DNA from 3 places in the Arthrobacter sp. SDR-2R genome. Region 3 is predicted to be linked to each of the others. Evidence: riboswitches for the same ligand, from Rfam matches in the RefSeq annotation. Region 3 holds a riboswitch; each other region holds the start of a gene.

Region 1 (7,012 bases), 1.5 Mb from region 3:
CGCGCATGGTCCGGGCGAACAGCGCGCTGTGCATGCGCTCGGGGCGGCCGCCGCCGTATTCATCCGCCTGGATTTCCACCAGGGCCGCCTTGGGCCGTCCGCTGAGCCGCGGAATGGCCCATGTATGCGGGTCGGCTTCCTTCAGCTGGTACATCGACTTGTGGATCAGGAACTCCCGGAGCTGGTCCAGGCCCGCCCTCCTGGCGACGTAGCGGGAGACGCTGGGCCCGGTGTCCGTGGCTGCGAGGCCGAACAGGACGTCGGCGACCTGGTCGCTGGTCAGGGCACCGGCAGGCAGTTCGAAGTCTGCGGCGGCCTGGTGCGCGGCAGCACGGAGGGCTGCCTCAAACGGTGCCTCGACCAGCTGCCGGACCCGGATTAACGCCGGCTCCCACTCCCAGTTGTCGGAGACGCCGGCCAGGCCGGAATAGTGGAGCTCGTAGAGGCAGAAGAGGGCCAGCTGGATGTCCTCGTCGCCGATGATGTCATTAGTGCCGGCCACCTGCCGTGCCGCGAGGTGGTACAGCCCGTCCAGCCCCGTCCCGGCTTCGGCCGGAGCCTGCGCAAGGAGTGCGAACAGGGCGTTGCTGAGGGGGCCTCTGGATTCCGGGATTCTCATGGTGCTCCTTGGTCTGCCGCGCTGGTGACGGGAACGAACGCGGGACCGCCCATGGTGACTCCCATGCCCTGTCCTCCTCGAAACCCGGGAACCAATATAGTAAGCATGATTACTAATAAAAGCTAAGCAGGCTTCCTGTTGGCGGCAGGTCAACCGGCGCCTAATCCCGCAGCGACGACCCCAGGATGTCGCGCAGCGCCTCAACCACCAGGTCATGGTCCTGCAGCTGCGGCAACCCGGAGACGGTCACCGTGGCCACGGCGCCCACGCCGGTGACGTAGATCGGAAAGGCGCCGCCATGGGCTGCATACCGGGATTGGTCGAACCAGGCGTTGTCCTCGATCCGGCCGCCGCCCAGCCGGCCCCGCAGCCCCACCAAAAGTGACGGCACCTCGTACCGGGCGGCAGTGCGCTGCTTGGCGCGGATCCAGTGCCCGTTGTCCGGCGTGGCGCCCGGGAGCGCGACGTGGAACAGGACCTGCTCGCCCTTGGTGATGTCGATGGCGATGGGAAGGGACCGCTCCTTGCCCAGCTCCACCAGGAGCAGGCCCAGGTTCAACGCGTCATCCAGCGAAAAGCCGGGGAACTGGAGCTCCCGGACCTCCGCCTCGACGCGGGCAATCGACGCTTCCAGCGACCCCTCCAGCTGGGCGTCGGCGGAATCGGGATCGAATCCGGTCACATCCGGTGGAATGGCGCTCATGGCCCTCAATCTACCCCCGCCAGGTGTAAACTTGACCACGCCCGGAAGGGCAGTTCAAAAAGCCTTACCCATCCAAAAGCACCACTAATAACGACAGGGGAGCGCCGCCGTCGGACATCCTGGCACAAGCCGGGCACCGCAGGTGGGCGCTGAGAGTGCGGACAGCCGCAGACCCTCGAACCTGATCCGGTTAGTACCGGCGCAAGGGAGTCGAGTTCTCAAAGTGCCGCGGCTGCACGGCAACAGCCGTCAGCCGGGTCCACTTTCCCCTCCTGTTTCCCAGGAGGATCACATGAGTACTGCAGCAATCAAGAAGACCGCCAGTAAGTCCTGGCGCGTCGTGGACATCGTGGTCGCCGCGCTGGTGGCCATCGCGGGCGGCGTCATTTTCTGGGCGTGGGACCAGGGAGCAGCCGCGCTTTCTGCCCCCATGAATGCCGCCTACCCGCCCCTGACCGGGCTGCTGGCGGGCGGCTGGATGATTCCCGGCGTGCTGGGAATGCTCATCATCCGCAAGCCCGGGGCCGCCCTGTTCTGTGAAACCGTGGCCGCCACCGGGGAACTCCTCATGGGTTCCCAGTACGGTGCCTCGGTCCTCTTCTCCGGCTTCATCCAGGGCCTCGGCGCGGAAATCATCTTCGCCATCTTCGTCTACCGCAAGTTCAACCTTCCCGTCTCCCTGCTGGCAGGCGCCGCGGCTGGATTCTTCTGCGGACTGAATGACTCGTTCGCACCGTGGGGCTGGAACATCGCCTACTCCGGTGCGGACAAGCTGGCGTACATCGTGCTGACCACCCTCTCCGGCGCCATTCTCGCCGGCGCCCTGTCCTGGCTGGCCACCCGCGGCCTGGCGCGTACGGGCGTGCTGAGCTCCTTCGCTTCGCGCAAGGCCGCCACGGAGCCTGTCTTCTCCTGATGGCACCAGCCCAGCGTGACGGCGGCACCGTCCGCCCTGCCGCCGTCACAGCCCGGGGCTGGGGGTGGCGGCATGCCGGCAGGGCCAAGCCTGCCGTCCATGCGCTTGACCTGGACATCAGCCCGGGGGAGCGGGTGCTCCTGCTCGGCCCCTCGGGTGCCGGGAAGTCCACGCTCCTGCATGCGCTCGCAGGGGTGCTGGGGGACATTAACGACGACGGCGGCGAGGCGGGGGACGCCGACGAGTCGGGTTCGCTGCTGGTTGACGGCGCCGTGCCCCGCGCCCAGCGCGGGCGCGCCGGACTTATGCAGCAGGACCCCGAGACGCAGGTGGTCCTGTCGCGGGTGGGGGACGACGTCGCCTTCGGTGCCGAAAACCTTGCCGTCCCACGGGAAGCAATCTGGGCGCGCGTGCACGAGGCGCTTGCCGACGTCGGACTGTCCCACCTGCCGCTGGACCACCCGACGTCGGCCCTGTCCGGCGGGCAAAAGCAGCGCCTGGCGCTGGCCGGCATCCTGGCCATGCGCCCGGGTCTGATCCTCCTGGATGAGCCAACCGCCAACCTGGACCCGGACGGCGTGTTGGAGGTCCGCGATGCCGTGGCGCGGTGCCTGGACAAGACCGGGGCCACGCTCGTGGTGGTGGAGCACCGGGTGTCCGTGTGGAAGGACCTGGTGGACCGGATCGTGGTCCTGCAGCCGGGCTCCGCCGCGGATCCTGCCGTACTCCTGGACGGGCCGCCGGACCGGGTGCTCACGGAGGCGCGGGCCATGCTGGCCGCCGCCGGTGTGTGGGTCCCCGGCTACGTCCCGGCAACCCGTGCCCGGGCGGTGGTCCCGGCCCCCGGCACGGGAAACCTCCTGCTCGCGGCCGAACAGTTGGGAGTCGCCCGCGAACGTCCCCGACGCAAGGGCTTAAGGAAGATTCCGCCGTCACCGGTCCAGGAAGGCCTGGCCGCGCAGGTGCGCGCCGGGCAGGCGCTCGCCGTGACGGGTCCCAACGGCGCCGGTAAGTCCACTTTCGCCCTGACCCTGGCAGGGCTGCTGGAACCGGTGTCCGGAAAGGTCTCCGCCACCATGGACCTGAGCCGCGGTGCCGGCATTGACCCGTACCGGTGGAAGGCGGATCAGCTGATTTCCCGAGTGGGGACGGTGTTCCAGGAGCCGGAGCACCAGTTCGTGACCGGCAAGGTGCTTGACGAACTGCTGTTCGGCCCCCGGCACCTGGGCCACGGCGGGGATCGGGTGGACGAACTGCTGGAGCGGCTGCGGCTCACCGCGCTGGTGGACGCCAACCCCTACACGCTCTCCGGTGGCGAGAAGCGGCGGCTGTCCGTGGCCACCGTCCTTGCCGCCAGCCCGCAGGTCCTGGTCCTGGATGAACCCACGTTCGGGCAGGACGCCAACACATGGGCCGAGCTGGCGTCCTTCCTGTCCGAGCTCCTGGATGCCGGCACTGCCGTGGTGTCCGTGACCCATGACGCCGAATTCACCCAGGCCTTGGGCGGGGCCGAACTGTTGATGGCCGCGGCGGAAGCGGTGGCGCCATGAGGCAGCAACTCACCCTGGGCGGCAACCATGCCCTCCTGGTCCGCGCCAATCCACTAAGCAAGTTCGCTGCCGTCCTGCTGATCACCGCCGTCCTGGCGCTGTCCATCGACTGGGTTTCGGCGTCCGTGGCCCTGGTCTTTGAGCTTCTGCTCTTTCCCCTGGCCGGGCTCACCCTGTCCCTGCTGTGGCAGCGCGGCTGGCCGCTGATCCTTGCCGCTGCCGTGGGTGGCTGGAGCACCTCCATCCTGGCCCCGGACAGCGGCCGGATCCTGCTCGACGCCGGGATCTGGTCCATGAGCGAAGGTTCCCTGCAGCTGGGCATCGGCTTCCTCCTGCGCGGCTTTGCGATCGCCCTTCCGGCCGTGCTCCTGATGAGCTGCACCGATCCCACGGACCTTGCCGACGCGCTGGCGCAGAAGGCGCGCCTGCCGCACCGCTTTGTCCTGGGAACGCTCGCCGCGATGCGCCTGGTGGGGCTCATGGCTGAAGAATGGCAGACCATCGGGATGGCCCGGCGTGCGCGCGGCGTGGGTTCGCGCGGCAGCGTGGCCCAGCGGGTGAAGGCCACGCTGGGCCAGAGTTTCGGGCTGCTGGTACAGGCCATCCGCCGCGCGTCCCGGCTTGCTGTGACCATGGAAGCCCGCGGTTTCGGCGGCGGCAACCGGACCTGGGCCCGGGAATCCACGTTCAGCGCGCTGGACCTTGGGGTGGTGGCCGGCGGTGTCCTGGTGGCCGGCCTCGCGCTATTTGCTGCCCTGGCCGCCGGGACCTGGAACATGGTGTGGCTGGGCAGTTGATGTTGGCGGTCCGGCCCAGGTGATTCCTATCGCATGCAGTGGGTAGAGGCTTTCCCGATGCCCCATACCAGTGGCCGATCAGGGCCCGCGTAACTCATCTATGATATATTTGCGGATATGACGCAGGAGACCGCTGAGCACGTTGCCGCCATGTTGAGGGATGCCCGGAGCGAGAAGGGCTGGACCCAGGGCCAGTTGGCCGCCGAGCTCGGCACCAGCCAGAGCGCCGTTGCCCGGATGGAGCAGGGCAAGCAGAACCTGAGCCTGAAGATGATCCAGAGGCTGGAGAAGATCTTCGACCGCAGCATCGTCAACGTCGGCAAGCCGCAGATGACGCACCTGCGGGTGGAGGGCGGCCGTACCCTCTCCGGTGCCGTGGATGTCAACAGCAGCAAGAACGCCGGCGTCGCCCTGCTGTGCGCCAGCCTGATCAACCGTGGCACCACCGTGCTCCGCCGGCTGGCACGGATCGAGGAAGTCAACCGCATCGTCGAAGTGCTGACCAGCATCGGCGTCGAGTGCACCTGGCTTAACGACACTGACCTGCGTCTTCGCCGCCCCGCCGTCCTGGACCTGGAAGCCATGGACGTTGACGCGGCGCGCAGGACCCGCAGCGTCATCATGCTGCTGGGTCCCCTTCTGGATGAGTCGCGGGAGTACCGGCTGCCCTACGCCGGCGGCTGCGACCTCGGCACCCGCACCGTGGAACCGCACATGCAGGCGTTGCGCCAGTTTGGCCTTGCCGTGGAAGCCACGGCCGGTTTCTACACGGTCCAGGCTCCGCCGGCGGACGCGCAGGACCGCTCCTTCGTCCTCACCGAACGCGGGGACACCGTCACCGAGAACGCCATCATGGCCGCGGCGCACCGGCCGGGAACCACCGTGATCCGCAACGCCAGCCCCAATTACATGGTGCAGGACCTGTGCTTCTACCTGCAGATGCTGGGCGTCACCATCGAGGGCGTGGGCACCACCACCCTGAAGATCACGGGCCGGGCCGACATTGACGCGGAGATCGAGTACTTCCCCTCCGAGGATCCCATCGAGGCGATGAGCCTCATCACGGCCGGCATCGTCACCAATTCCGAGGTCACGGTGCGGCGGGTGCCCATCGAGTTCATGGAAATCGAGTTGGCCACCTTGGGCCAGATGGGGCAGAAGCTGGAAATTTCCGGCGAGTACATGGCCCGCAACGGCCGCACCCGGCTGGTGGACGTCACCACCAAGCCCTCCGAGCTGCATGCCCCGGAGGACAAGATCCATCCGATGCCGTTCCCCGGGCTGAACATCGACAACCTGCCGTTCTTTGCCGTCATTGCCGCGAACGCCGATGGCCAGACCATGATCCACGACTGGGTCTACGAGAACCGGGCCATTTACCTGACAGAGCTGAACAGGCTTGGGGCGCAGGTGCAGCTGCTGGATCCGCACCGGATCTACGTCAACGGGCCCACCAAGTGGCGCGCCGCCGAGGTGGGCTGCCCGCCGGCGCTTCGTCCGGCCGCCTGCCTGCTGCTGGCCATGCTCGCCGCCCGGGGCGTGTCCGAACTGCGGAACATCTACGTGATCGAGCGTGGCTACGAGGACTTGGCGGAACGCCTGAACACCATTGGCGCCAAGGTGGAGTACTTCCAGGACTAGCATTCACGGTTCGTCATGAATCGCCGGGGGCCCTCGAATGCCGGACAAGTATCGCAGAATGTTCGTATGCGTACTTTTGGCGTAGAGGAGGAACTCCTGATCGTTGATCCGGAGTCCGGGGAACCCCTTGCCCTGGCCGACGCCCTCCTGGCCGGCCACCGCGTTGCGGCTGACGATCTTCCCGTGGACCCGGAGGTCCACCACTCCGGAAAACAGGCGGATTACGACGACGAGATGGGCTTGAGTGCCGAGCTGAAGCTTGAGCAGATCGAGACCCAGACCCGTCCGTGCCTCGAATACGGGAGCCTGCTCGAACAGATCCGCGCGGGCCGCGCCCTGGCGGACCAGGCCGCCAGGAAGCATGGCGCCAGGGTGGCGGCCCTCGCCACCTCGCCCTTGGCCTCCACCACCCACACGACGCCCGACCCCCGGTACGCCAAAATGCTGGAGCGCTTCGGCCTCACCGCCCAGGAGCAGCTGACCTGCGGCTTCCATGTGCACACGTTCATCGAATCGCCCGAAGAGGGCGTGGCGGTCCTGGACCGGATCCGCGACAAGCTGGCAGTGCTGACGGCCCTGAGCGCCAATTCGCCCTTCTGGAACGGCGTTCCAACCGGGTTTGAAAGCTACCGCACCCAGGCCTGGAACCGGTGGCCCACGGCGGGCCCGGCCGGTATTTACGGGACGTACCCTGCCTACCGGCGCGTGGTGACGCGGCTGCTGGAAAGCGGCGTCATGCTCGATGAGGGCATGCTGTACTTCGACGCCCGGCTGTCCCGCAACCAC
Region 2 (7,012 bases), 350 kb from region 3:
CCCCAGGCCGGTGCCGATCGGGGCACCCAGCGGCATGACGGCGGTGGCTCCAAGGTTCTCCAGCCGCAGGGCCAGCACAGGATCGTCGTTGGTGTAGGCGAAGACCTTGAAGCCGCGGTTGACCAGCTGCTCGGTGGCCTCGACCAGTTCCACGGCGTCCGGCAGTAGGGTTTGTTCATCGGCGATGACCTCCAGTTTCACCCAGTCTGTTTCCAGGGCCTCCCGGGCCAGTTCCGCGGTAAGGACCGCGTCCCTGGCCGTGAAGCAGCCGGCCGTATTGGGCAGGACCCGGATTCCATGATCCACCAGCAGCTGGAACAGCGAGCCGGTTTCAGCCGTGGAGTAGCGCCGCATGGCCACGGTGGTCAGTGCGGTGCCGGAGGCAAGGAGCGCCGCGCCCAGGCCATCGAGGCTGGGCGCTCCCCCGGTGCCCATGATGAGCCTGGAACCCAGCGCGACGCCGTCGATCACCAGGGCGTCGCCGGCACCGGCGTTTCCTGCAGGGTTGATGGTGCTGGTTTCGGTCATGGCGTCAGCCTCCCTGTACTGCTGTAACAAGTTCGATGTCGTCGCCGTCGGCGAGCGCGGTGGCGAACCATTGGCTGCGCGGCACCACCTGGGCATTGTGCGCGACGGCGACGCCGAGTTTCCCGCCGTCGGTCGCCTGTCCGTTGTCCGCCAGCGGGCGTCCGGTGACCTCGCTGACCAGCGTGGTGATCGAAGCTCCGTCGGCCACCGTGTGCGGGTTTCCGTTAAGGGTGATGTTCACGCAGTCTCCTTGATGTGGGGGCTTGTTGCTGCCGTTGCCGGCCTGGAAAACCGGTCCGGGCTGAAGGGACCCCAGCGGGGATCGGCCCTGCCGTCCAGCAGTTCCCTGCAGATGGCCGCCGCGGCGGGAGTGAGCAGGACTCCGTGCCGGAAGAACCCGGTGGCGATGATGAGTCCGGGGACGTGCCCGGCCTGTCCTCCCCCGGCGCCCGGAGCGGCCGGCACCCGGCCCAGGAGCGGCGCGTTGTCAGGGGTACCGGGGCGGGCGCGGGCGGTGCATTCCAGGAGTTCGAGTTCAGCGACGGCGGGCACCAGAGCCTGCGCATCCCGCAGCAGCTGGTAGACGCCGCCGGCACTCACGGCATCGGAGAGGGCATCCTCCCGCTGCGTGGCTCCGATCACCACGGTCCCGTCCTGCCTGGGAACGATGTACACGGGGATGCCGTGGACCAGGCCGCGCACCGTTGACGTCACCAAGGGCTGAAGGTGGCGGGGAACGGCAAGGCGCAGGATATCCCCGTGCACGGGCCGCAGCGGCAGCTCAAGGCCGTCCGGCAGGCCGTCAAGCGCCCCCGCCTGCAGGCCATTGGCCACCACGGTCTCCGTTGCCAGCACCGTGCCGCCGCCGGCCAGGCGGACCCCGGACACCGTTCCGCCCTCCCACAGCAGCCCGGCTGCCCGCTCCGGCACGGCAAAACCTTCCACTGCCCCGGCAACCGCCAGCTGGGGCTGCTCCTGCGCCGCGCCGGCCAGGGCCAGCCGCAAGGCGGCCACCAGGCGCCGGGGATCCACCTGGTGGTCCGCCGGGGTATCAAGTGCGCACGCAATGGCCGGGCTGAGCAGCGGCTCACGCTTCCGGGCCTCCCGCACGGTCAGGGGTTCCACCGCCAGCCCGTTGGCCTGCTGGACTGTGCGCAGGTCCATCAGCGCCCGGCGGTCGGCCGCGTCGGCACCCACGGCGAGGGTCGGCGTCGTCAGGTATCCGGAATCCGCGCCCGTTGCCCTGCCCAGCCCGGCGGCGAACCCGGGCCAGCGCGATGATGCGTCAAGCATCAGTTCCAGGAGCTCTTCCTCCTGGTAATGCAGTTCGCTGACGGGAGCCAGCATGCCGGCCGCCGCCCAGCTGGCGCCGGTACCGGGCGCGTCATCAATGAGGACCACCGAGCGCCCGGAACGCTGCGCCTCCCAGGCAATGCCGTGCCCCACCACTCCCCCGCCGATGACGGCAACGTCGGCCCGGAGGGTGGAGGGAATGGAGCTGCGGGCGGACCCGGGGTGATGGGTGAAGGGGGTACGCATGTGGGTTCCTTCCCTACGCCGGCATTAACCGGATCAGGTCAAGCGGTCGGCTCTGACGCCCTCTCAGCCCGGCGCTTTGTGACAGCCGCCGCGGGCTCCCGCAGTACCAGCCCAGTTTAGAGGAACTAGGCTTGCACGCATGAATGTGTCCACCCCATCCTTTCCCGCCGGCCACCACGCTCCAGCCACCGAAGTCGTCAATTCACGGGACAACGACGCCCTGAAGGCAGCCCGCCTGTACCTCTGCACCGATGCGCGCCGGGACCGCGGCGACTTCGCGGAGTTCGTTGACGCCGCGTTCGCCGGTGGCGTGGACATCATCCAGCTGCGCGACAAGACCATCGAGGCGGCCGAGGAACTGGACCTCCTGGCGGTGCTGAAGGAATCCGCGGTACGGCACGGAAAGCTGTGGGCGGTCAATGACCGTGCGGACATCGCCGTCCTCTCCGGGGCACCGGTGTTCCACATCGGCCAGAAGGACCTGCCGCTGGCGGCGGCGCGCACGCTGGTCAACGGCAACGCCGCCATCGGGCTCTCCAGCCACACCACCGGGCAGGTGGACGCCGCCCTGGCAGCAACTGCCGGACCAGCCGGGCTGGACTACTTCTGCGTGGGTCCGGTCTGGGCAACCCCCACCAAACCCGGCAGGTCCGCCGTGGGCACTGACCTGGTGAAGTATGCCGCCGAGGCCTCACGGCAGGCGGCGGACCCCGTGCCCTGGTTCGCCATTGGCGGCATTGACCACGGAAACGTCCACCAGGTGGCGGAAGCCGGTGCGCGCAGGATCGTGGTGGTGCGCGCCATCACCGAGGCCTCCGATCCCGCCGCCGCTGCCGCCTCCCTCCTCGACGCATTGGACGCCGCCGCCGCCTGATGCCATATCGGCGGACTTGGAGCTACGCTGACTTTTGTGTCACATCATCGGCTGGCTCCAAACGTCCATGACCACAGGAACGCTCTGGAAGAGGCGTTGGGCCTGCTGCGCACCGAACTTGAACTGCCGGGACCGTACCCGGCTGAGGCAGTGGCGGATGCCCGGGCCGCGGTGGCAGCGCTGAAGCTTCCGTCCTACGACCTGACCGCCGTCCAGTTCGTGACCATCGATCCGGCCTCCTCCACGGACCTGGACCAGGCGGTGTTCATCGAACCGGACGGGAACGGCTACCGGGTAATGTACGCGATCGCCGATGTGCCGGCGTTTGTTGCGCCGGGAGGTCCCCTGGACGCCGAGACCCGGCGCCGCGGCCAGACGTTCTACGCTCCGGACGGCCGGATTCCGCTGCACCCGGAAGTGATCAGCGAGGGGGCAGGAAGCCTGCTGCCGGGCCAGGATTGTTCGGCTTTCGTATGGGACTTCACGCTCGACGGCGACGCAACGGTTGTGTCGGTGGGCGTCAGGCGGGCGCGGGTCCGCAGCCGCGACAAGCTCAGCTACAAGGGTGCGCAGGAAGACCTCGACGCCGGGACGGCCTCGCCGGTGCTGCGGCTCCTCCGCGAGGTGGGCCTGAAGCGGGTGGCCCTGGAGCGGGAACGCGGCGGGGCCAGCCTCAACATGCCCGAGCAGGAAATTGTCCAGCTGCCCGACGGCGGCTACCGCATTGCTGCCGTACCGCAGCTTCCCGTGGAGGACTGGAACGCGCAGATTTCCCTGATGACCGGGATGGCCGCCGCGCAGCTCATGCTGGAGGGCAAGGTGGGAATCCTGCGCACCATGCCCGCCCCGGACGAACGGTCGCTGAAGCATTTCCGGCTGCAGACCGAGGTGCTGGGCAGGCCCTGGGACGGTGAAGTCAGCTACGGCGAATACCTGCGTTCCCTGGATCCCACCGATCCCCGCCAGCTGGCCATCATGCATTCCGCCGGCATGCTGTTCCGGGGCGCCTCCTATACCGCCTTTGACGGAACGGTCCCCGAGGACGGCGTGCAGTCTGCCATCGGCGCGGCCTATGCCCACACCACCGCGCCGCTCCGCCGCCTGGTGGACCGCTTTGTGCTGGTGATCTGCGAGGCCCTCAGCAATGGCGGGGATGTTCCGGACTGGGCGCGGGAAGCCCTGCCGCTCCTGCCGGGCATCATGGCCGGATCGGACCAGCTCGCGTCCAGGATGGAACGACTGGCCCTGGACACCGTTGAGGCCGCGCTGCTGCTGAACCACATCGGGCAGGAGTTCGATGCGATCGTGATTTCCGGCTCCCGGCCGCAAAACGGAAACGGGAATGGAAACGGGACCGGGACGGTGAAAAACGGCAACGGGAAGAACGGAAACGGCAGCGGAAGTTCGGGCATTATCCAGATTGCCGAGCCCGCGGTCACTGCCCGGTGCGCCGGCGAGCTGGAGTCGGGTACCAAGGTCCGGGTCCGGTTGGTTTCCTCGGACATCACCACCCGCGAGATCCATTTCGAGCTGATCCCGTAAGCGGCGGCGGCCGCGGCAGGCGGGCCGAAACGTGTTTCTGCGACGTTGCAGCTAGACTGAGAGGGTAGAAATGGATGCCCGGTCGTTGATTTCCTTGATTTGAAACCAACAAGCCCGCCCCTACGCGATCTTGAGATTTGCCCGTTGGTCACCAGTGCCAGCATTAGATAGCCCGCGATCGGCTTCCACTGGAATCGCTTGCGCGCCTGAGCGTGCTCCGGAACGGCCAGTCCTGGCCGGCCCGTTGAGCAGGCAGCGCCATTGCCCAAATGAATAAGGAAACTCCCCCGTGAGTGAATTGCATACCCACCAGCTCCTGAGCGATGAGACCGGCACGGAAACCATCGAGCCGGAAGAAACCATCATCTCGGACGAGACCCCGCACGAGATCGCGGAAAAATCCTTTGCCGACTACAACGTCCGCGAGGACATCGTGGAATCCCTGGCTGACGCCGGGATCACCCACCCGTTCCCCATCCAGGCCATGACCCTTCCGGTGGCGCTGGGCGGCCACGACATCATCGGCCAGGCCAAGACAGGCACCGGCAAGACCCTGGGCTTCGGCATCCCCGCCCTGCAGCGGGTCATCGGGCAGGACGACCCCGGCTACGCCAAGCTGGCCGTCCCGGGAGCCCCGCAGGCCCTGGTCATCGTCCCCACCCGCGAACTGGCGGTGCAGGTGGCCGGTGACCTGGTGACCGCTTCCCGGAAGCGCAACGCGAGGATCGCCACCATTTACGGCGGCCGCGCCTACGAGCCCCAGGTGGAGGCCCTCAAGCAGGGCGTCGAGGTTGTGGTGGGTACCCCCGGCCGGCTGATCGACCTTTTCAAGCAAAAGCACCTGAGCCTGAAGAACGTCAAGATCGTGGTGCTGGACGAAGCTGACGAGATGCTGGACCTTGGCTTCCTGCCGGATGTCGAGACCCTCATCGCGGCAACTCCCGCAGTTCGCCAGACGCTCCTGTTCTCCGCCACCATGCCCGGTCCGGTCATCGCCATGGCCCGCCGCTACATGACCCAGCCCACGCACATCCGCGCCGCGGACCCTGAGGACGAGGGCCTTACCAAGCGCGATATCCGCCAGCTGATCTACCGTGCGCACAGCATGGACAAGATCGAAGTGGTGGCACGCATCCTGCAGGCCCGCGGCCGCGGACGGACCATCATCTTCACCAAGACCAAGCGCACCGCCGCAAAGGTGGCCGAGGAACTGGTGGACCGCGGCTTCGCTGCCGCTGCCATCCACGGTGACCTGGGGCAGGGCGCCCGTGAACAGGCACTGCGGGCATTCCGCAACAACAAGGTGGACGTCCTGGTGGCAACCGATGTCGCGGCGCGCGGCATCGACGTCGAGGACGTCACCCACGTGATCAACTACCAGTGCGTGGAAGACGAAAAGATCTACCTGCACCGGGTGGGCCGCACCGGCCGCGCGGGCAACAAGGGCACCGCTGTCACGTTCGTGGACTGGGACGATGTTCCCCGCTGGGTGCTGATCAACAAGGCGCTGGGCCTCAACGTGCCCGAACCTGTCGAAACCTACTCCTCCTCGCCGCACCTCTTCGCGGACCTCGACATCCCCGTGGGGACCAAGGGCCGGCTGCCGCGTGACAAGCGGACCCTGGCTGGCGTCGACGCCGAGGTGCTTGAGGACCTGGGCGAAACCGGCAAGAAGAACAGCCGCAGCGGCAGCCGCGACGGCGGCCGGTCCCGGGAACGGGACGGCCGTGGGCGGGAAAGCCGCACTGGCAGCCGCGAAGGTTCCCGCAGCGAAGGAAGCCGCAGCGGCGGCGACACCGCGCGCAGCGGCGAGCGCCGCCGTCGGACGCCGGACTCCGCCGCCGCTCCCGCGGCCGAGGCTGCCGCACCCGCAACGGGCGGCGAACAGCCTTCACGCACCCGCAGGCCCCGGACCCGCACCCGCCGCCGCAACGGCGAAGTGGTGGCAGGCGCCGACACGGGCACGCAGCCTGGCACGTCAGAGGGCTAACTGCCCCGATGACTGACACTGTTTGGGCGCCGGACGGCGGCAGCCTGGTGGTACACGCTGACAACGCGGAGTACCTCCCCACGCTGCCGGACGGCGCCTTCACACTGATTTACGTGGACCCGCCCTTCAACACGGGCAGGCCGCAGCTGCGCCAGGAAACCAGGATGGTGGTTAACGCCGGCGGCAGCGGGGACCGCGTGGGCTTCAAGGGCCGCTCCTACGACACCATCAAGGGCGCCCTGCACCGCTACGATGACGCGTTCAGCGACTACTGGTCCTTCCTGGAACCCCGGCTGGTGGAGGCATGGCGCCTGCTGGCCGACGACGGAACCCTCTACCTGCACCTGGACTACCGCGAGGTGCACTACGCCAAAGTGATGCTTGATGCGATCTTTGGCCGCGAATGCTTCCTGAACGAGATCATCTGGGCCTACGACTACGGCGCGCGGGCCAAAAACCGGTGGCCCACCAAGCACGACAACATCCTGGTGTACGTCAAGAACCCGGCGAAGTACCACTTCGACAGCGCCGAGGTGGAC
Region 3 (7,012 bases):
CCGGATGGCCTCGCGCATCCTGGATATGGGCGACATCCTCACCCTTATCGAACAGGCCGAAAAGGCCTGGGACAAGGATGAGGCCGCCCGGATGGCGAAGAAGTTCGCCGACCAGGAAGACTTCACCCTTGAGGACTTCCTGGCCCAGATGCAGCAGATCCGCAACATGGGCTCCATGAAGAAGATGCTCATGATGATGCCGGGTGCACAGAACATCCGGCAGCAGCTGGAGCAGTTCGACGAGCGCGAGATCGACCGCGTCGAGGCAATCGTCCGCTCCATGACACCGCACGAGCGGCTGGCGCCGAAGATCATCAACGGTTCACGGCGGGCACGCATCGCCCGTGGTTCCGGCGTCCACGTCTCCGAGGTCAACGGCCTGCTGGAGCGCTTCGCCCAGGCCCAGAAGATGATGAAGAAGATGGCCCAGGGCGGCATGCCGGGAATGCCGGGGATGCCTGGCCTGCCCGGCGCCGGCGGTGGTGCCCGGAAGAACGCCAAGAACGCGCCCAAGAAGAAGGCAAAGTCCGGCAACCCGGCCAAGGCTGCCCAGGAGCGCAAGGAAGCGGAAGCCCGCCGTGCCAACGCCGCCAAGGCGCTGCCTACGGGCGCCGCCTTCGGCCAGCAGGGCGGGGACTTCGACCCGTCCCAGCTGAACCTCCCCAAGGGCTTCGACAAGTTCCTGGGCAAGTAGCAGTTCCCCGGCAGCGCAGCGCCAGGTGTTGTTTTGACCTCTCAGAACGACACCTGGCGCTGCTTGCTTGGGATGTCAGTGCCGTGGAATAGGGTTGGGACATGTTCAAGCAGAGGGTAGTGTTCGTGCACGGCGCCGGAACCTTCGGTGCCGCCGCGTGGCCGCGCCAGCACGGCATGGCACTGTCCTATGACGCCCTGTTCCTCCGCCGCCATGGCTTTGACGTCCTCGCGGAGCCACTGGAGTCGTCCTTCGCGGAGGACACCGCCATCATCCTGCGCTCCCTTGCCGATGACGGCCGCGGCGCCGCCGGCGGGCATGTGGTGGCGCACTCCCAGGGGGCGATCGCGGCCATGATGGCCGCCGTCGAACGTCCGGACCTGGTCTTCTCATTGACGCTGGTGGAACCGGCCTGCCTCTCCCTGACAGCGGAACTCCCGGCCACTGCCGCCCACATCAGCCTCATGCAGCCCCTCTTCGACGTGCGCCACCAGCTCAGCGACGAAGACTTCCAGCGCGAATTCGTCCGGCGGGTCTTCGCCACCGACCTCCAGCAGCCCGCCACCACGGAAGAAAAAAGGTCCGCCCGCAGGCTGCGGCTCCAGGCCCCGTCATGGGAGGCGCCGCTGCACATTGTTCCCGGGGTGCCCACGCTGGTGCTGACCGGTGGGTGGGAACCGCTCTACGAGGAAATCGCCGGGTACCTCCGGGAGACCGGGGCCCTGCACCGCGTTGCCGCGGGAGGACACCGGCCCCATGACTCCCCGGACGGGGACCGGGCCATCCGGCAGTTCATCAGCCAGGTCAGCCGGAGCCAGCCGGCCCGCGCGTCCTAGCTGTCAGCAGGCACCCGCAGTTCCGGCAGGTAGACCTTGCCGCCGGCCGCCAGGAATTCCTCGCTCTTCCCGCGCATCCCGGCCGCAGCATCGGCGAGTGCCGCCTGCGCCTCCGCGGAACCAAATTCGTCGCGGATGTCCTGGCTGATCCGCATGGAGCAAAACTTGGGCCCGCACATCGAACAGAAGTGCGCCGTCTTGGCAGGCTCAGCCGGCAGCGTCTCGTCGTGGAACGCCTCAGCCGTCACCGGGTCCAGGGACAGTGCGAACTGGTCCCGCCAGCGGAATTCGAACCGCGCCTTGGACAAGGCGTCGTCCCGCTCATGCGCCCCCGGGTGCCCCTTGGCCAGGTCCGCCGCGTGCGCGGCGATCTTGTAGGTGATCACGCCGGTCTTCACGTCGTCCTTGTTGGGCAGGCCCAGGTGTTCCTTCGGGGTGACGTAGCACAGCATCGCGGTGCCGTAACGGGCAATCTCGGTGGCACCAATCGCTGAGGTGATGTGGTCATAGCCCGGAGCAACATCTGTCACCAGCGGGCCCAGGGTGTAAAACGGGGCCCCCTTGCAGAGTTCCTGCTGCCGCTCGACGTTTTCCCGGACCAGGTGGAAGGGAACGTGGCCGGGCCCCTCCACCATGACCTGCACGTCGTACTCCCACGCGCGCTGGGTGAGCTCGGCGAGCGTGTCCAGTTCCGCGAACTGGGCGGCGTCGTTGGCGTCCGCCGTCGAACCGGGGCGCAAACCGTCGCCCAGGGAGAAGGCAACGTCGTACTTCGCGAAGATCCCGCACAGCTCATCGAAGTGCGTGTAGAGGAAGTTCTCCTGGTGGTGGGCCAGGCACCAGCCGGCCATGATGGAGCCGCCGCGGGACACAATGCCCGTCACCCGGTTGGCGGTCAGCGGGACATAGCGAAGCAGCACGCCGGCGTGGATGGTCATGTAGTCCACGCCCTGCTCGCATTGTTCAATGACGGTGTCCCGGAAGATTTCCCAGGTTAGCGCGTTGGCCTCACCGTTGACTTTCTCCAGGGCCTGGTAGATCGGCACGGTGCCGATCGGGACGGGGGAGTTGCGGATGATCCATTCCCGCGTGGTGTGGATGTCGTCGCCGGTGGACAGGTCCATAACGGTGTCGGCACCCCATTGCGTGGCCCACTGGAGCTTGTCCACCTCCTCCGCGATGGAACTCGTCACGGCCGAGTTTCCGATGTTGGCGTTGATCTTCACCAGGAAGGCCTTGCCGATGATCATCGGTTCGGACTCCGGATGGTTGATGTTGTTCGGAATGATGGCGCGGCCGGCGGCCAGTTCGCTCCGGACCAGTTCCACGTCGCAGTTCTCGCGCAGCGCCACGAAGCGCATCTCCTGCGTGATGACGCCCTGCCGGGCATAGTGCATCTGGGTCACCGTCCGGCCGTCGACGGCGCGGCGGGGCACCGGCTGCGCGCCCTTCCACTCCGCGGAGGCGGCGCCGCGGCGGACGGCCGAGCGGCCGTCGTCGAGCAGGTTGCGTTCCCTGCCGCTGTAGGCCTCGGTGTCTCCGCGCGCCACGATCCACTCCGCGCGGAAGGGCTCCAGGCCGCGGACGGGGTCGCTTCCCGGCCCCGCCGTCCGGTAGGTCCGGAACGGTGCGTTCGGCTGGCCGTTGGGCGATGGCTCCAGGGCAATTTCCGTGACGGGTACCCGGATGCCGGACCCGGCGTCGTCGATATAGGCCAGCGAATGCGACGCCAGGGACCGGGTCACTTCGGACTGGTTCACCTGGGGCGTGGAGCCGGCTCCGGAACCCCCGGTGGACGGCACGTGGGCAGGGTTCAACTGGGTGTTTTGCGTACTCAAGGGAATACTCACTTCCTTCGCCGGCATTACCCGGACAGGTTCAACGGTCGCAGGCTGCGTCAGCCCGATCTCAGCCCCTGCAAGGGCTCCCGTGTGGTCAGAGAAGAAGCTACCACAGGCCCCCGGAAGGGCGGTGTCACATTTGCGGGTGCTAGCCTGACCGGGCATCGAAAGGAAGCCCGATGGCAGACATCATCTACTTTCGCGGACCCGTCCTGGCCGCACCGGACCGGGTACGCCATGGACTCTGGTCGGTGGACGGCAAGCTCACGTTCAGCCGGCCCGCTGCCCCTCCGGCGCGGGAACTCGACGGCTGGGTGCTGCCGGGGTTCGTCGACGCCCACTGCCACATCGGCCTGGGTCCCGACGGCCCGGTGGAACCCGCCGTTGCCCGGGAGCAGGCGCTGGCTGACCTCAACGCCGGAACCCTGCTGGTCCGCGACGCCGGCTCACCTGCCGATACCCGCTGGATGCAGGGCGGCCGGGACTTCCCGGTACTGATCCGTGCAGGACGGCATGTGGCCCGCACACGCCGCTACCTGCGCGGCTTCGCGGCGGAGGTCGAACCCGACGGGCTCGTGGAGGCCGTGCGGAAGCAAGCGCGCGACGGCGACGGCTGGGTCAAACTGGTGGGCGACTGGATCGACCGGAGCGCCGGCGACCTTGCGCCCTCCTTTCCTGCCGCCGTCGTGCGTGACGCTGTGCAGGCTGCCCATGATGAAGGTGCCCGGGTCACGGCACATTGCTTCGCCGAAGACACCCTGGACCAAATGCTGGACGCCGGCATTGACTGCATTGAGCACGCCACGGGGCTGCTGCCGCGCCACCTGCCCCGGTTCGTGGAGCAGGGCGTACCGATCGTGCCCACCCTCATCAACATCGCCACCTTTCCTGATATCGCGGAGCAGGCGGACGCAAAGTTTCCGCGCTACGCCGCCCACATGCGTGCCCTGTGGGAACGCAGGCTGGAACGGGTGGCGGAGGCCCATGCCGCCGGCGTCCGGATCTTTGCCGGCACGGACGCAGGCAGCGTGATCCGGCACGGCAGGATCGCAGATGAGATCCTCGCCCTGCACGGGGCCGGCCTGCCCATGCATGCGGCCCTGGATGCCGCCTGCTGGGCAGCGCGTGCGTGGCTGGGCGCTGACAACCTGGAGGAAGGCGCGCGGGCCGACGTCGTGGTGTGCCGGGACGACCCCCGGACCACCCCGGACACGATCACGGCGCTGGAGCACGTGGTGCTGGGCGGCCGCGTCATCCGTTGAGTTATTTGGTTCCGCTACTTGGAATAAATTGAAGCTTCAAGTAATTTTAATATGTGACAGGCCGCCGAAGTGACGGCCTCCAACACAAGGAGCCTTCAAATGACCGACGCAGCCAGCAGCCAGGATCTTCTTCCTGCCGACCTCGCCATGGGCACGGTAATGCTCAAGGTGGGCGACATGAAGGTCATGACCGACTACTACCAGCGCGCACTGGGCCTGGAGGCGGTGGCGGAGCAGGACGGCGGGCTCTACCTGGGCAGGCTCGGCAGGCCGCTGGTCCACCTGGCGCCGGCCCCCGGGCTGCACCTTCCCGGCAGGGGAGAGGCCGGCCTGTTCCACACCGCCCTATTGTTCGAGGACCAGGCTTCCCTTGCGGCCACCATCGCCACGGCAGCCCAGTACGAACCCCGGTCCTTCACCGGCAGCGCCGACCACCTGGTGAGTGAGGCCTTCTACTTCACCGACCCCGAGGGCAACGGCATCGAGCTGTACTGGGACCGGCCGCGCAGCAACTGGTCCTGGAACGGGACGGACGTGGTGATGGACAGCCTGGCGCTTCCGCCGCAGCGCTACCTGGAGCAGCACCTCACTGAGGAATCCCTCGAAGGCCAGCGGCGGACGTCCGCAGGCGTGGGGCACGTCCACCTCCAGGTTGGCGACGTCCAGACCGCCAGGGACTTCTACGTGGGTACCCTGGGCTTCGAGAAGACGGCGGGCTGGCATGGGCAGGCCCTGTTCGTTTCCGCGGGCCGCTACCACCACCACATGGCCATGAACGTCTGGAACAGCCGCGGCGCCGGCCCCCGCAAGGACACCCTTGGGTTGGGCGAGGTGCTCATCGAGGTTCCCTCGGGTGACGACGTCGGGGCGCTGGCTGACCGCCTGAGGGTCGCCGGGGTGCCCGCCCACCACACCGGCGCGGAGCTCCGGTTCGAGGACCCGTGGCGCAACCGGCTCCGGGTGGCAGTCCGCTGACCGGTGCTCCTGCACGGGCCGTGCGCCAGTGCTGACGGGCCAGTGTTGGGGCTCGCGGGCTCCGGCCCGGCGCGTTTGCCGGCGGGCGCGCAGCAACTAGGCTGATTCCGTACGGCCGGGCTGCAACTCCCGGCACGCAGCTCCGCCAACGGAAGAAGGGCACCCGCCATGGGCTTCACCGAGATCTTCGTCGCCACCCATGACGCCGCGCTGAAACGCGCCGGCATCCTTGACCAGGGAAGCGGCTCCGCGGCGGACAGCGGGCCCGGGGGCCAGGCGGTGCGGATCCAGGGCATCAGCGACTTCGAAGTCGAACAGCTGGGCGATCTTGCCGGGACTGCCGTGCACGCCGGCGGGGCCGACTATGAGCTGACCATGGTGGACGTCGCCAGCGATTCGCTCCTTGCCGTGCCGCCGGCCATGGTCCGTGCGCTGGCCGACCTGCTCTCCTATGAAACCGAAGGCGAAGGCAATGTCCTTGACGACGTCGCCGAACAGTGGGCCGGCCAGGAGGATATGCCGTTCGACGCCGGCCAGGCCCGGAGCTACGTTCAGCAGGTGGCGGAGTTGGCCGCCTCGATCGACGATTCCGAGCGGACGGGACTGTACGTCTGGTCGGCCTGACCCCGTGATGCCGGTTTCGGCCGTCCTCCGCCTCCACAAGGGCCGGCCGCGGCGCCGGCGCGGTGGCCCAAGTCGAAATAACGCCGTTCATCTGGCACAATAAACAGGTACTCGATCTGCGTGGCCCCTCTCTCCGCGTCCGGATCCTGTCCTTCGAACCCGCAAGTACGGCCCGCCCCACGGGTGCAGAAAGCCGGGTTCACCCCTTTTCTGAAACAGGAGTGACCACAAAAGTGGCCGTAAAGATTCGCCTTAAGCGCTTCGGCAAGATGCGCGCCCCGTACTACCGCATCGTCGTTGCGGACTCACGCACCAAGCGTGACGGCCGCGCCATCGAGGAGATCGGCAAGTACCACCCCACCGAAGAGCCCTCGTTCATCGAGGTCAACTCCGAGCGTGCGCAGTACTGGCTCTCCGTCGGCGCCCAGCCGTCCGAGCAGGTCGCCGCGATCCTGAAGATCACCGGTGACTGGCAGAAGTTCAAGGGCCTGCCGGGCCAGGAAGGCACCCTCAAGACCAAGGTCGCGAAGGAAGCCTTTGTTGCCCCGGAGAAGGGCTCGGTCATCATCCCGGAAGCCATCACCAAGAAGGCATCCAAGTCTGACGCTGCCGAGGCCCCGGCCGACGCCGAAGCTGAGACCACCGAGGCTGAGTAGATTGCTGGCAGAAGCGCTGGAACACCTGGTCCGCGGAATCGTCGATTCCCCGGATGACGTCAAGGTCAGTTCGAAGAGCAACCGCCGCGGGGACACCCTCGAGGTGCGCGTTCACCAGGACGAC

The links. Region 3 has a riboswitch for thiamine pyrophosphate ahead of thiC (phosphomethylpyrimidine synthase ThiC). Riboswitches for the same ligand answer to the same signal wherever they lie in the genome.
Region 1: another riboswitch for thiamine pyrophosphate. It lies ahead of AC3ANU_RS03750 (ECF transporter S component); the one in region 3 lies ahead of thiC (phosphomethylpyrimidine synthase ThiC).
Region 2: another riboswitch for thiamine pyrophosphate. It lies ahead of thiO (glycine oxidase ThiO); the one in region 3 lies ahead of thiC (phosphomethylpyrimidine synthase ThiC).

What each region holds. Positions count from the first base shown of each region.
Region 1 is NZ_CM173231.1:812,111-819,122, forward strand. Features, by position in the region: gene AC3ANU_RS03740 (iron-containing redox enzyme family protein) at 1-619, opposite strand, end outside; gene AC3ANU_RS03745 (heme-degrading domain-containing protein) at 780-1,322, opposite strand; TPP riboswitch at 1,408-1,548, shown strand; gene AC3ANU_RS03750 (ECF transporter S component) at 1,615-2,238, shown strand; gene AC3ANU_RS03755 (ABC transporter ATP-binding protein) at 2,238-3,788, shown strand; gene AC3ANU_RS03760 (energy-coupling factor transporter transmembrane component T family protein) at 3,785-4,585, shown strand; gene AC3ANU_RS03765 (UDP-N-acetylglucosamine 1-carboxyvinyltransferase) at 4,703-6,226, shown strand; gene AC3ANU_RS03770 (glutamate--cysteine ligase 2) at 6,293-7,012, shown strand, end outside.
Region 2 is NZ_CM173231.1:1,936,199-1,943,210, reverse strand. Features, by position in the region: gene AC3ANU_RS09095 (thiazole synthase) at 1-528, opposite strand, end outside; gene thiS (sulfur carrier protein ThiS) at 533-769, opposite strand; gene thiO (glycine oxidase ThiO) at 766-2,067, opposite strand; TPP riboswitch at 2,061-2,179, opposite strand; gene thiE (thiamine phosphate synthase) at 2,207-2,941, shown strand; gene AC3ANU_RS09075 (RNB domain-containing ribonuclease) at 2,978-4,483, shown strand; gene AC3ANU_RS09070 (DEAD/DEAH box helicase) at 4,773-6,473, shown strand; gene AC3ANU_RS09065 (DNA-methyltransferase) at 6,482-7,012, shown strand, end outside.
Region 3 is NZ_CM173231.1:2,287,320-2,294,331, forward strand. Features, by position in the region: gene ffh (signal recognition particle protein) at 1-694, shown strand, start outside; gene AC3ANU_RS10610 (alpha/beta fold hydrolase) at 796-1,530, shown strand; gene thiC (phosphomethylpyrimidine synthase ThiC) at 1,527-3,368, opposite strand; TPP riboswitch at 3,364-3,471, opposite strand; gene AC3ANU_RS10620 (amidohydrolase family protein) at 3,551-4,633, shown strand; gene AC3ANU_RS10625 (VOC family protein) at 4,733-5,608, shown strand; gene AC3ANU_RS10630 (hypothetical protein) at 5,777-6,232, shown strand; gene rpsP (30S ribosomal protein S16) at 6,466-6,888, shown strand; gene AC3ANU_RS10640 (RNA-binding protein) at 6,890-7,012, shown strand, end outside.